DNA from 2 places in the Pseudoxanthomonas sp. 97-1-1 genome. Region 2 is predicted to be linked to the other one. Evidence: predicted binding sites of a transcription regulator. Region 2 holds the regulator's gene; the other holds the start of a gene.
What was found. Region 2 encodes FliA, which starts transcription of late flagellar genes. Its sites were predicted from a motif close to TAAAGTTTNNCNNNCNNNGGCCGATAA; they were not measured.

Region 1: the regulator FliA is predicted to act here: its motif matches at 5,484-5,510, upstream of AC3DET_RS13165 (methyl-accepting chemotaxis protein).

The regions. Positions count from the first base shown of each region.
Region 1 covers NZ_JBYMTJ010000003.1:289,615-296,363, forward strand. Annotated here, with positions in the region: gene AC3DET_RS13130 (NAD(P)H-dependent flavin oxidoreductase) at 1-325, opposite strand, end outside; gene AC3DET_RS13135 (hypothetical protein) at 428-1,246, opposite strand; gene AC3DET_RS13140 (hypothetical protein) at 1,416-1,616, shown strand; gene AC3DET_RS13145 (DUF6165 family protein) at 1,626-2,012, opposite strand; gene AC3DET_RS13150 (glycoside hydrolase family 2 TIM barrel-domain containing protein) at 2,095-3,384, shown strand; gene AC3DET_RS13155 (hypothetical protein) at 3,466-4,080, shown strand; gene AC3DET_RS13160 (MFS transporter) at 4,159-5,391, shown strand; gene AC3DET_RS13165 (methyl-accepting chemotaxis protein) at 5,544-6,749, shown strand, end outside.
Region 2 covers NZ_JBYMTJ010000002.1:721,690-728,438, reverse strand. Annotated here, with positions in the region: gene flhF (flagellar biosynthesis GTPase FlhF) at 1-692, shown strand, start outside; partial or broken gene AC3DET_RS10615 (MinD/ParA family protein) at 748-1,560, shown strand; gene AC3DET_RS10610 (RNA polymerase sigma factor FliA) at 1,557-2,309, shown strand; gene AC3DET_RS10605 (chemotaxis response regulator CheY) at 2,427-2,807, shown strand; gene AC3DET_RS10600 (protein phosphatase CheZ) at 2,807-3,418, shown strand; gene AC3DET_RS10595 (hypothetical protein) at 3,455-3,598, shown strand; gene AC3DET_RS10590 (chemotaxis protein CheA) at 3,626-5,374, shown strand; gene AC3DET_RS10585 (flagellar motor protein) at 5,619-6,359, shown strand; gene motD (flagellar motor protein MotD) at 6,379-6,749, shown strand, end outside.

The DNA.
Region 1 (6,749 bases), on a different contig from region 2:
GGCGTGCACCGGCCGTGGAGGGCGGCGGAGGTTCGACGCCGAACGCGTCGAAGTACGGCGCGAGCGCGTTCCGCCAGTGCTGCTCATCCGCCGGGTCGGGATCCGCCATCGCGTGGCAGAAGAAGTTGAGGTTGATGGGGCGGTCCAGCGTGGCGAACGTCTGCAGGGCCGCTTCCAGCTGCGTTGCGCTGAGCAGCGCGCATGGCAGCGAACCGAGGCCGCCCGCGTGGGCCACGGCCAGTGCGAGCGCTTCATCCTGCACACCCGCCATGGGCGCCTGGATGAGCGGAAGGTCGATGCCCGGCAGGGACGGGATGAGAGCCATGGCGGAACTCCGGCGACGTGCGGTGGGTAGCTTACGCTCGCGTCAGGTTCTCCATTCCATCGGCATGACCAGGCGCAGTGGTACGCCTCGCATGTGGCGCCCTTACTGCACAGCCATTCCCGATTCCAGCAGCAGGGAAACCGCCGCATGCAGGTTGTGCGCGCCTTCCGATCCGGTGTCCGGATGGCCCTGCAGTGCGGCTTGCAGATGCAGAAGATCATGGTGGTCCATCTCGCCGTGCAGCACGGCGGCGAGAAGGGTGGGGCTGCGCAGACGGTCCACCAGAGTGGCGACGGATGCCATGCCCTGGCGTGCGACCAGCGCACGCACGGCACGGCGCTGCAGCCACAGGTCGATGGCGCTGAAGGGCGATCCGGTGCCGGGTGACGAGAGTGCGAGCCGGTGGATGCGGTCGTCGTCGGGCGCATCGCGCCGGAGGATGTCCAGTGCCACCGAGAGTTGCGGCAGTCGTTCGTGCAGCAGGGCTTCGTCCCATGCCGGAGACGTTCCTTCCTGCGCGAGCAGCCAGCCGGCCAGGTACGCATCCAGCGCATCGCGCGCGTCGTCGAGGGGCAGGGGATGGGGCGGTTCGCCCTCCGTGTGCCGGAGCCACGCCCAGGCATCGGGCAGGTCGCACGCGGCGAGCCATTGTTGCAGGCGCTCGTGCAACGCAGGTCCCAGGACATCGCGCAGCGGCGTCCCGGTCTTCCCGTCCAGCCGGTCGGTCCACGCGCGACACAGCATCACGATGGCGGCGACGGGATCGTCCGGCGCCGCCGCGCGCAACCAGGTCTGCTGCCAGTCCGTGGCTTCCTGCAGGTGGACGGGCAGGAGGAGGGGATCGGGCGCAAGCGGTACGCGCGCTTCCAGCGCGACCAGGTGCGCGGCGAACGCGCTGTGTTCCGTGCAGTAGCCGCACATGGGACAGGACTCCGGATCAATCGGGACATGATCAGGATTCGTGTCTCAGGGCGTGAGCCGGACGGCAGAGACGAGGGAACCGGCCTCTGCGGACGCGCGCGGAGCACGCCATGACGTGGTGATGACGCGCGCCGTCCTACGCTGTGACCCATCCCGGAGGAGCATGGCCATGGCACAGACCACCCGCGAAGACGTCATCCTGCAGCTGGACCGCGTGGACACCGCGCTGGAAGCCCCCGAAGCCGACAAGGCGGCGATCCTGCGTGACGCGCTGGAGTGGCTGGCGGACAATCCGCCGAAGATCGCCGCCGATGCGCTGTACTACCGCGAACGGCTGCAGGTGATCCGCGAGCGCCACGGCGCGGCGTGAGCGCTGCCGTCAGGCCTGGTACTGCTTCTCTTCGATGAAGCGCGAGCCGGCCAGGCGGTTGATCGTGTTCTTCACTTCGATGCGCTTGCCGTTGTGCTGCGCCACCGCGCGTGCCAGGGCGATGAAGTCGGCGTCGAAGGCCTGTGCCGCTTCCTTGGCGCGCAAGGCGTCCTGCACGTCCCACATCAATTCGTTGATGGTGCGCAGATCCACCTTCAGTCCCGCCAGTTCCGGCTGCGCGGCCGCCAGCCCGCTCCACAGGGCGTTCAGGCCATCCAGCTCCACCTGCACGTGCGCGCGCTTGCCGGCATCGTCGATGCGCTCGGCCTTGATTTCGAGGATGGAGAGTTTGTCGGCCAGTTCGCCGATGGAGACGGGGATCAGGATGGTATTCATGCCGGCATTCTAGCGCCCGTCCGTGCCGCGACGGGCTGCGTGGCATGATGCCCCGTCGTCCATATGGCCGGAGAACGCCCGCATGCTGCAGCGCCTGTTCGTGTCGATCCTTGCCCTGGCCGTGCCCGCGTGGGCAGTCGCGGCGCCGTCGCAGGTCCGCATCGTGCAGCAGGAGGGCGCATACGTATTGCTGGTGGACGGACAGCCCTTCCACGTGAAAGGGGCCGGCATGGCCGGTGCCGGTCAGGAGGCGCTGGCCGCGCGAGGCGGCAACAGCTTCCGCACCTGGAGCACGGGAACCGATCACGTCGACGTGCGCGCGATGCTGGACCGCGCGCAGCGCAACGGGCTGAAGGTGGCGATGGGCATCGAGGTGGGCAACGAGCGTCATGGCTTCGACTACGACAACGACGCCGCGGTGGCGGAACAGCTCGAACGCATCCGCCGGGAAGTGGGCCTCTACAGCGACCATCCCGCCGTGCTGATGTGGGTGGTGGGCAACGAACTGAACCTGCATTACAGCAACCCGAAGGTGTGGAATGCGGTCGGGCAGATCGCGGACATGATCCATCGCGAGGACCCGCACCACCCGGTGATGACCACGCTGGCCGGTTTCGACCGGAAGCTGATCGACCTGTTGAAGGCGCGCGCGCCGTCGCTGGACCTGATCGGCATCCAGCTTTACGGCGACATCGGCGCATTGCCGGAGAAGCTGGCGACCAGCGGCTGGACCGGTCCGTACGTGGTCACCGAATGGGGCCCGACCGGGCACTGGGAAAGCCCGCTGACGGCGTGGAAGGCGCCGATCGAGGACGATGCCTCGCGCAAGGCGATGCTGTTGCAACAGCGCTACGAACAGGTGATCGCGGCGGATACGGAACAGGGACTGGGTTCGTACGTGTTCCTGTGGGGCAACAAGCAGGAGCGCACGCCCACGTGGTACGGCCTGTTCCTGCCGAGCGGGGAGAGCACGCCGGCGGTGGATGCGATGCAGTACGTCTGGACCGGCGCGTGGCCGTCCAACCGTGCGCCATCGGTCCAGCCGTTGACGCTGGACGGTCGGCGCGCCATCGACAGCATCACGCTGAAGCCGGGCAGGGAATACACCGCGCAGGTCGATGCGCGCGACGCCGACGGCGACCCGCTGCGCTATCGCTGGACGGTGCTGCACGAAACCACCGCCACCAGCATCGGCGGCGATCGCGAGGACGTGCCGCCGGAGGTGGTGTTGGCGATGCAGGACGACGGCGAGGGCGGGGTGCGTTTCGCTGCCCCCGGCAAGCCCGGTGCGTACCGGCTGTTCGTGGACGTGCTCGATGGGCAGGGCCATGCCGCATACGCCAACCTGCCGTTCCGCGTGACGGAACGCTGAGCCGAGCCGCAGGATTGCGCGCCCGGCCGGACTGCGATGGAATGGCGCATGCGCGCCGGGGGGCGCCTCCAGGGGAACTTGATGCGGAACTTGATGATGGGCCTGCTGCTGCAGGCGGGCGTGGCGGTGTCCGTGTCGGCGCAGGAGCAGGCGCCGCAGGCGGCGGTGGTGGAGACCGGTACGCTGGTGGTGGACGTCAAGCCGTTCACCAGTGAGAAGGAACTGCCGAAGAAGGTCGACGAGCAGCTGAAGAGCGGCGCGCTGGAATGGGGCGTGCGCGATGGCCAGGTGGTGTTCTCGCTGGTCAACAAGCAATTCATCGATTTCCCGCTCAACCACATGACCCGCTACGGCCAGCAGGAGACCCTTTCGTTGCCGGCGGGCGACTACCGCGTCACCGGCATCGGCCTGGAGATGACCACCGCCTTCAGCGTGAAGAAGGTGCTGGAACGGGGCGCATTCGTGAACGAGGACGTGGTGACGTTCCGGATCGAGCCGGGCAAGACCACCACGCTGTCGGTGAATCCGGTGATCCGTCGCGACGCGACCTTCGCGGTCAATTTCTGGATGCCCACACTGATGACGCGCGTCATGACCGAGGCCGGCGAAACGCCGGAAACCGCGCTCAACACGCGTGGCCCCGCCTCGATCGCCTGGCCGCAGTATGCGGGACCGCTGAAGTTCGTCGCCAAGTGAGGCAGTGCGGGAGCTGACGGCGGACAGCGTTCCAGTCGTGGGGTCGACTGCGGGTGCTGCATCGCAGCATAATGCGTCATGGACGTTACGCCCCCGATTTCCTTCCCTTCCGTCGCCGACCAGCTCACCGCGCGCCAGATCGGCCTGATCCTGTTCGCGCTGACGCTGGGGGGCTTCGCCATCGGCACCAGCGAATTCGCCAGCATGGGGCTGATGCCGAACATGGTGGCCTCGCTCGGCGTGACCGAGCCGCAGGTCGGCCATCTGATCAGCGCCTACGCGCTGGGCGTGGTGGTGGGCGCGCCGCTGCTGGCCATCCTCGGTGCGGGCTGGAAGCGCAAGACGCTGCTGCTCGCCCTGATGGGCTTCTATGCGCTGGGCAACCTGGCCAGCGCGCTCGGGCCGACCTACGAAAGCCTGCTGGTGTTCCGCTTCATCGCCGGGCTGCCGCATGGCGCGTACTTCGGCGTGGCCGCACTGACGGCGGTGGCGATCAGCCCGCCCAACAAGCGCGGCCGTGCGATCAGCCTGGTGATGCTGGGCCTGACGCTGGCCATCCTGATCGGCAATCCGCTGGCGACCTGGCTGGGCCAGATGATCGACTGGCGCTGGGTGTTCGCCTTCGTCGCGATCATCGCGCTGGTGACGGGCGTGTTGCTGGCGGTCTGGCTGCCGGTCGGCATCGATGGCCCGAAGGCCAAGCCACTGGATGAGCTGCGTGCCTTCAACCGCGTGCCGGTCTGGCAGGCGCTGGGCATCGGCGCGATCGGTTTCGCGGGCATGTTCTGCGTCTTCAGCTACCTCGCGCCGACGATGCTGGACGTGACGCGCGTATCGCCGGCCTGGATCCCGCTGGGCCTGGCCGGTTTCGGCGTGGGCGGCGTGATCGGCAACTTCGTCGGTGGCTGGCTGTTCGACCGTTTCCAGCTGCGCGGCGCGTGGATGGTGCTGGCGTGGGCGATCGTGGCGCTGCTGCTGTTTCCGTGGCTGGCGACCACGTTGCCGACGATCCTGCTGGCCACCGTCGCCATCGGCCTGATGGGCGCGCTGGGGCCGATCCTGCAGTCGCACCTGATGGATGTGGCGGGCGATGCGCAGACGCTTGCCGCCGCGTCACACCACGCGGCCTTCAATACCGCGAATGCACTCGGCCCCTGGCTGGGCGGCATGGCGATCACTGCCGGCCTGGGCTGGACATCGACCGGCTACGTCGGTGCGGCGACCGCCGTGGTGGGCCTGCTGGTCTATGCATGGGCGCGGCATACCGCCCGCGCCGAGGCGACGGCGCTCGCCTGCGAGCTGACGCGCTGAGCTACGCGCGCTGTCGTGCGGCAACATGCGTGTCATCAAACTGAAACAAAGAGATGGCGGTCGTGGATTGCGGAATGCAGGGCGGTGGCGCGTCAATTCGCCGTGCCGCGCGCCGCTAAGGAAGGTGTATTCCTTCCCAACGTCGTACCGCCATGTCGTCCTATTCCGCTTCCCGCCCCCTCAGCCTGCAGACCAAGCTGCTGGGCGCCCTGACCCTGGGGCTTGCCGTCATCCTGTTGTGCGCGCTGGCCGGCCTGGGTTCGGCGTGGCTCAGTCTTTCCACCGAGGTGCCCGAAGAGGTGGCCCAGGCCGCGGAGGGTGAGCGCCTGAGCCGCGACTTCCGCGTGCAGGTGCAGGAGTGGAAGAACATCCTCATCCGCGGACACGACGAGGAGCAGCGGGCGAAGTACGTCGGCGCCTTCGATCGGAAGGGGCGCGAGGTGGCCGCCCTGGCGAAGACCCTGTCCAGCGGGATCGCCGATCCGCAGGCGCGCAGGCTGGCGGCCGATTTCGCCACCCAGCATCACGCGTTGGAAGGCAACTACCGCGCCGCACTGGTGCAGTTCGCGGCGGGGGGCTACGACACGCAGGAAGGCGATCGCCTGGTGAAGGGCATGGACCGCCAGTTGGGCGAGACGCTCGAAGCCCTGGTGGCGCGCACCAAGACGATTGCCGATGCGGCAGTGGTGGCGCGCTCGCAGGACGCGCGTCGCATGCTGGTGGGGTGCGCGGCCCTGTCGGTGGTGGCGGCGATCGTGCTGGTACTGGTACTGGCGTGGTGGATACGGCGGTCGGTGATCCGTCCCGTGGTCGAGGCCGCCGCTGCCGCGCGGGCGGTCGCGGCCGGGCGCCTGGACAAGCGGGTCGACGTGCGCAGTGGCGACGAGATCGGCCAGTTGGGCACGGCGATGGCCGACATGACCGCGACCCTGCAGGGCGTCATCGCCGAGCAGGGCGAAATGGCATTGCGCCACGACGAAGGCAGCATCAGCTTCCGCATGGACGATTCGCGCTTCCCCGGCGAATACGGGCGCATGGTGCGTGACACCAACGCGCTGGTGGCGTCGCACATCGCGGTGATGCAGCGGCTGGTGGAGATCATGCAGTGCTACGCGGTCGGCGACCTGTCCATCGACATGGAGGCGCTGCCCGGTGAGAAAGCCGCATTGACGGACGCCATGCGCACCACCAAGGCGAATCTCTCTGCGATCAACGCCGAAATCAGGCAGCTGGCACTGGCGGCGGCGTCGGGCGACTTCAGCCGTCGCGGCGACACGCAGCGATACCAGCACGATTTCCGCGACATGGTGGACGGCCTGAATCGCCTGATGGAAACCACGGATGGCAACCTGGCGGAT
Region 2 (6,749 bases):
GCCTGATGCTGGGCCTGCTGTCGAAGAAGCTGCCGGTGGTCGACACCGACCTGCTGGAAACCGGCGGCGTCATCGCGCTGGTGGGCCCCACCGGCGCGGGCAAGACCACCACCATCGCCAAGCTCGCCGCCTGCTTCGCGCAGCGCTACAACGCACGCGACGTGGCGCTGATCACCACCGACACCGTGCGGGTCGGCGGTCGCGAGCAACTGCACGGCTACGGCCGCCAGCTCGGCATCGCCGTGCACGAGGCCGACAGCGCGCAGGCCCTCGCACTGCTGCTGGAGCGCCTGCGCGACTACAAGCTGGTACTGATCGATACCGCCGGCCTGGGCCAGCGCGACCGCAACCTGGTGGGCCAGCTCAACTGGCTGCGCGCATCGGGCCAGGTGAAGACCCTGCTGTGCCTGCCGGCCAACTCGCACTTCTCCGACCTGGACGAGGTCGTCCGCCGCTTCAGCAGCGTGCAGCCGCAAGGCGTGGTGCTGACCAAGCTGGACGAGACAGGCCGCCTGGGCAGCGCCCTGTCGGTGGTCGTGGACCACCAGCTGCCGATGACCTGGGTAACCGACGGCCAGCGCGTTCCCCACGATCTCCACCGCGCCAACAGCGCCCACCTCGTGCTGCGGCTGGACCAGCTGCGCCGCGAAGCCGACGAACCCTGCTCGACCGAGGCCACCCATGTCGCCTGACCACCTGCTGCAGACCAATCCCCGCAGCACGCCGCCGGCCGCCGGCGCATTCCATCCCGTGCGCGTCATCGCCATCACCGGTGGCAAGGGCGGCGTGGGCAAGACCAACGTGTCGGTCAACCTGGCCGTGTCGCTGGCCGAAATGGGCAAGCGCACGCTGCTGATGGACGCCGACCTGGGCCTGGCCAACGTGGACGTGCTGCTCGGGTTGTCGCCGAAGTTCACCCTCGCCGACCTGGTCGCAGGACGTTGCGGACTGGAAGACGTACTGCTGGAAGGCCCCGAGGGCGTGCTGGTGGTTCCCGCCTCGTCGGGTTTCCGCCACATGGCCGAACTGGCGCCGGCCGAGCACGTGGGCCTGGTCAACGTGTTCTCCGAACTGCAGCGGGCGCTGGATTTCATGGTGGTCGACACCGCCGCCGGCATCACCGACAGCGTGCTGACCTTCTGCCAGGCCGCGCAGGACACCGTGGTGGTGGTCTGCGACGAGCCGGCCTCGATCACCGACGCCTACGCGCTGATCAAGGTGCTGGCGCGCGAGCGCGGCCTGGACCGCGTGCACGTCATCGCCAATATGGTCCGCGACCCCAACGAGGGCCGGAAGCTGTATGAAAAACTCGCCCGCGTCTGCGAGCGTTTCCTCGGCGATGTCGCCCTGCACTACCTCGGCGCGGTGCCGCAGGACGACTGGCTGCGCCGTGCGGTGCAGCGCCAGCAGCCCGTCGTGAAAGCCTATCCGGGCAGCCCGTCGGCCCGCGCCATCGCCGAGATCGCGCGCATGACGGCACGCTGGCAGCCGCCTCTGGGAGCGCGCGGCAACGTCGAGTTCTTCGTCGAACGCCTGATCCAGCGGGGAGTCGCCGCATGAACACCGCCGCCGCCCAATACCGCGCCGTACAGCGCAGCAGTGCGAACGATTTCGTCACCCAGCACGCCGACCTGGTCCGCCGCATCGCCCATCACCTGGCCGCGCGCCTGCCGGCCAGCGTGGAGATCGACGACCTGGTGCAGGCCGGCATGATCGGCCTGCTGGAAGCCTCGCGCAGCTACGATGCCGAGCAGGGCGCCTCGTTCGAGACCTACGCCTCCATCCGCATCCGCGGGTCGATGATCGACGAGATCCGCCGCGGCGACTGGGTACCGCGCTCGGTCCACCGTCGCGCCCGCCAGGCGGCCGCCACCGTGCGCGAGATCGAACAGCGCACCGGCCGTGCCGCCATCGCCACCGAAGTGGCGAGTGCGATGGAAATGCCGCTGCCCGAGTACCTGCGCCTGATGGAAGATGCCGCGCGTGGCCAGGTGCTGAGCCTGGAATCGCACATCGACGACCATGGCGAACCCAACACCGCGCGTACCGGCGGCCCCTCGCCGCAGCAGCACCTGGAGCGCAGCGAGTTCCGCCAGCAACTGGTCAAGGCCATCGGCCACCTGCCCGAACGGGAGCAGCTGGTGCTGTCCATGTACTACGAGCAGGAGCTCAACCTGAAGGAGATCGGCGCCGTCCTCGGCGTCAGCGAGTCGCGCGTCTGCCAGATCCACGGCCAGGCCATGGTGCGGCTGCGCGGACGCCTGCAGGTGTTCGAGAAGGCCGACGCCGGCCTGGAAGACAACGACTGAAGAATCCCCACGGCCTGCCGATAAGGCTCCGGTAGGCCGCCGCGTGCAGCCCCTGCCTTGCCGTCGCCCCTGACCGGGCACGCTTTACTGGAGTTCGATGTGACCGCCAACAAGAACATGCGCATCCTCATCGTGGACGACTTTTCCACCATGCGCCGCATCATCAAGAATCTGCTCAATGACCTGGGCTATACCAATACCGCCGAGGCCGAAGACGGCAACAGCGCGTTGACCGCACTGTCCCAGGGCAGCTTCGAGTTCGTGGTCACCGACTGGAACATGCCCGGCATGACCGGCATCGAGCTGCTGAAGGCCATCCGCGCCGACGACCGCTACAAGACCCTGCCGGTGCTGATGGTCACCGCCGAGGCCAAGCGCGAGCAGATCATCGAGGCGGCGCAGAACGGCGTGAACGGCTACATCATCAAGCCGTTCACCGCGCAGACGCTGGAAGAGAAGCTGGGCAAGATCTTCGAACGCCTGGGAGCCGCTGCCTGATGAGCGCCGTGGCCGATGTCGCCGGCGCACGCGCCGCGCTGGTGGAAAAACTGCAGCACGCGCTGGATGCCCTGGAACAGGGCGACGAAGCCGGCTGGCGTCGCGAACTGGATGCCATCGCCGCCTGGCGCACGCAGCCGATGATGCAGGGCCTGGGCCGCCTGGCGCGCGAGCTGGCGCAGACGCTGGGCGAACTGCCACCCACCGGACCGGGCGAGCTGGACGACGCCTGCGCGCGCCTGGACCATGTGGTGGAAATGACCGAACAGGCCAGCCACGCCACGCTGGACCTGGCCGAACAGTGCCGTGGCTACGCCACCCAACTGAAGGGCACCGCGCTGTCGCCCGAGCAGGCGGCGCTGGTGGACAGCATCGGCAAGGGGCTGTCGGAGATGGCCCTGGCGCAGAGCTACCAGGACCTCACCGGCCAGATCATCCGTCGCGTCGCGGGCATCGTCCGTCGCGTGCACGAGGGCTTCGGCGCGCTGGGCCTGCCGCCGCCGGAGAAGAAGAACCCTTCAGATCTGGCCGGTCCGGCCGTTGCTGGTCTGGACCGCAACGCGTTTTCACAGAACGACGCAGACGACCTGCTCTCCGGACTGGGGCTGTAGGCACCCGCGAACGCGCAGCGGAACCGGAGACCTGCCATGCCCGACGCTTCCGCCCGCCGTTCCTGCCATCCCCTCGTCCTGCTGTTCGTGGGATCGCTGCTGGTCTGCGATGTCCTGGTCGGCCGCTTCCTGCGGCGTCGCCACGCGCACGCCCTGCACCTGCTCGACTCCTCCCGCTGATCACCCGTCCCGGTACCTGCCCCGCCCATGTCCGCCGTCACCCCTGAAATCGCCGCCGACTTCCTGATCGAAGCGCAGGAAATCCTCGACCGGCTGGGCGAGCAACTGGTCACGCTGGAACAGGACCCCTCCGACAGCGAGCAGCTGAACGCGGTATTCCGCGGCTTCCACACCCTGAAGGGCGGCGCCGGCTTCCTCGGCATCCAGCCGATGGTCAACCTGTGCCATGCGGCCGAAGAGACGCTGGGCCTGGTGCGCGCCGGCCAGGCGACGCTGGAACCGCAACACTTCGATGCCGCCCAGCAATCGCTGGACTGGCTGCAACAGATGCTGGATGCGATCGGTGCCGGCGAAGACCCGCCGCACGCCCCGCAGATGCTGATCGACCAGTTCGATACCCGGGGGGATGCCGCACCCGCCGCGCCGAAACCCACCGCCGCGACAAGCGCCGCGCCCGCTGCGGCCGGCGCGGACCTGATCAGCGACGACGAGTTCGAGGCCTTGCTGGACCAGTTGCACGGCGATGGCGCACCCACCCGCGCCGCTGCGCCCGCACCCGTCGCGCGACCGGCACCTTCGCCTGCGAAACCGGCCGCACCGAAGCCGGCCGCGAAAACCGGTGGCGAAACCGAACAGACCATCCGCGTGGACACCAAGCGGCTGGACGCCATCGTCAACCTGGTGGGCGAACTGGTGCTGTCGCGCAACCGCCTGAAGACATTGCGCGCGCGCATCCGCGACGAAGAACTGGACCGCGCCGTCAGCAGCCTCGACATCGCCACCGCGCGCCTGCAGACGGCGGTGATGCGTACGCGCATGCAGCCGGTGGGCAAGGTGTTCTCGCGCTTTCCCAAGGTCGCGCGCGACGTTGCCCGCCAGTTGCAGAAGGAAGTGGACCTGGAACTGGTCGGCGCCGAGACGGAGCTGGACCGCAACCTGGTGGAAGCGCTGGCCGATCCGCTGGTGCACCTGGTCCGCAACGCCATCGACCACGGTGTCGAAGTGCCCAGCCTGCGCGAAGCCTGCAGCAAGCCGCGTGCCGGCCACGTACGCCTGTCGGCGCAGCAGGAAGGCGACTTCGTCACCATCGAAATCCGCGACGACGGCGCCGGCATCGATCCCGAACGCCTGCGCGCCAAGGCGCTGGAAAAGGGCCTGATCGATCCCGAAGCCGCCGCGCGCCTGACCCACGACGAATGCCTGCAGCTGGTCTTCCTGCCCGGCTTCTCCACCAAGGCCGAGGTCACCGACATCTCAGGCCGCGGCGTGGGCATGGACGTGGTGCAATCGCGCATCCGCGAACTCAGCGGGCAGATCACCATCCATTCCGACATCGGGCGCGGCAGCCGTTTCGTCATCCGCGTGCCGCTGACCCTGGCGATCCTGCCCACCCTGCTGGTGCAGGCCGGCGACCCCGTCTATGCACTGCCGCTCGCGCGCGTGATGGAAGTGCTGCACGCACCGTCCGAAAGCCTGCGCTGGTTCGATGGCCAGGCCGTGCTGGACCGCCAGAGCCATACCCTGCCCCTGGTCGACCTGCGCCACTGGCTGCAGGTGGACCCGGTGATGACGCCCCTGCTCACCATCGTGGTGCTGCAGATGGGCGAACAACGCTTCGGCCTGATCGTCGACCAGGTGCGCGGCCGCGAAGAAGTCGTCATCAAGCCCCTGCCACGCGCCGTGCGCGGCCTGCCCGGCTACGCAGGCGCCACCCTGATCGGCGACGGCCGCATGGCGCTGATCCTGGACGTGGACGGCCTGCGCGCGACGGCGTGACGCATCGTGCTCCCTGTAGGAGCGACGCAAGTCGCGACCGCACGCCCTGCACAACATGACGCCTGGATGGCGGTGTGACCCGGTCGCAAATAACGTCGCTGCTGCAACCGCCAGGCGACAGCTCGCGATTCCAGATCACGCGCGGCATGACAACCCGGTGTCTGTGTGATCACGGTCGCGACTTGCGTCGCTCCTACAGGACTCACGACTCAAGTCCACCTGAACCGGGCCGATAGATCTGCACATGGACATCTTCAGCCTCATCGGACTCATCCTGGCGCTGGTCGCCCTGGTAGGCGGCAGCATCCTCAAGGGCGCGGGCCTGTCCTCGCTGTGGTCGTCGGCGGCCTTCGTCATCGTGATCCTGGGCACCATCGCCGCGATCCTGGTGCATACGCCGCCGCCGGTATTCAAGCGCGCGCTGTCCATCGTGCGCTGGGTGATCCGGCCACCGGGCACCGATGGCGATGCGCTGATCGCCGAGATCGTCGACTGGAGCAACATCGCCCGCAAGCAGGGCCTGCTGGGGCTGGAGCCGCTGGTCAACCAGCAGGACGACCCGTTCCTGAAGAAGGGCCTGCAGATGCTGGTGGACGGCGTGGAGCCCGAATCGATCCGCCACATGATGGAGATCGACCTCAACGGCCAGGAACACCAGGATCTCGCGGCCGCCAAGGTCTTCGAGGCCATGGGCATCTACGCCCCCACCCTGGGCATCATCGGCGCCGTGTTCGGCCTGATCGCGGTGATGAAGAACCTTGCCGACCCCAGCAAGCTGGGCCATGGCATCGCCGCCGCGTTCACCGCGACGATCTACGGCATCGCCTCGGCCAACCTGTTCTTCCTGCCCATCGCCAGCAAGCTCAAGAGCGTGATCGGCGGGCGCAGCCGCGAACAGGAAATGATCATCGAAGGACTGATCGCGATCGCGCAGGGCGAGAACCCGCGCAACATCGAGGCCAAGTTGGCCGGCTTCCTGAACTGACCCCTGCGGAACGACGGCGATGGCGCGCAGGAAGAAACACGAGGAGCATGCGAACCACGAGGCCTGGGCGATCCCCTACGCCGACCTGATGACGCTGCTGCTGGCCTTCTTCGTGGTGATGTACGCCATCTCCACCATCAACGAGGGCAAGTACCGCGTGATGGCCGATGCGCTCACGGCCGCCTTCGGCGGCGCCCCGCGCACGATCAACCCGGTGCAGGTGGGCAACCACCAGTTGCAGGGTGCCGACTTCGACCGGCCCTCGCCGATCAAGTCCGGTGCCAAACAGGGACCCTCCGCGCCCTCGCCTTCGCCCAACGTCACCCTGCTGGCGGCGATGGCCTCGCAGATGAACCTCTCGCTGGACGCCAAGGGCCTGCAGAGCGCGCA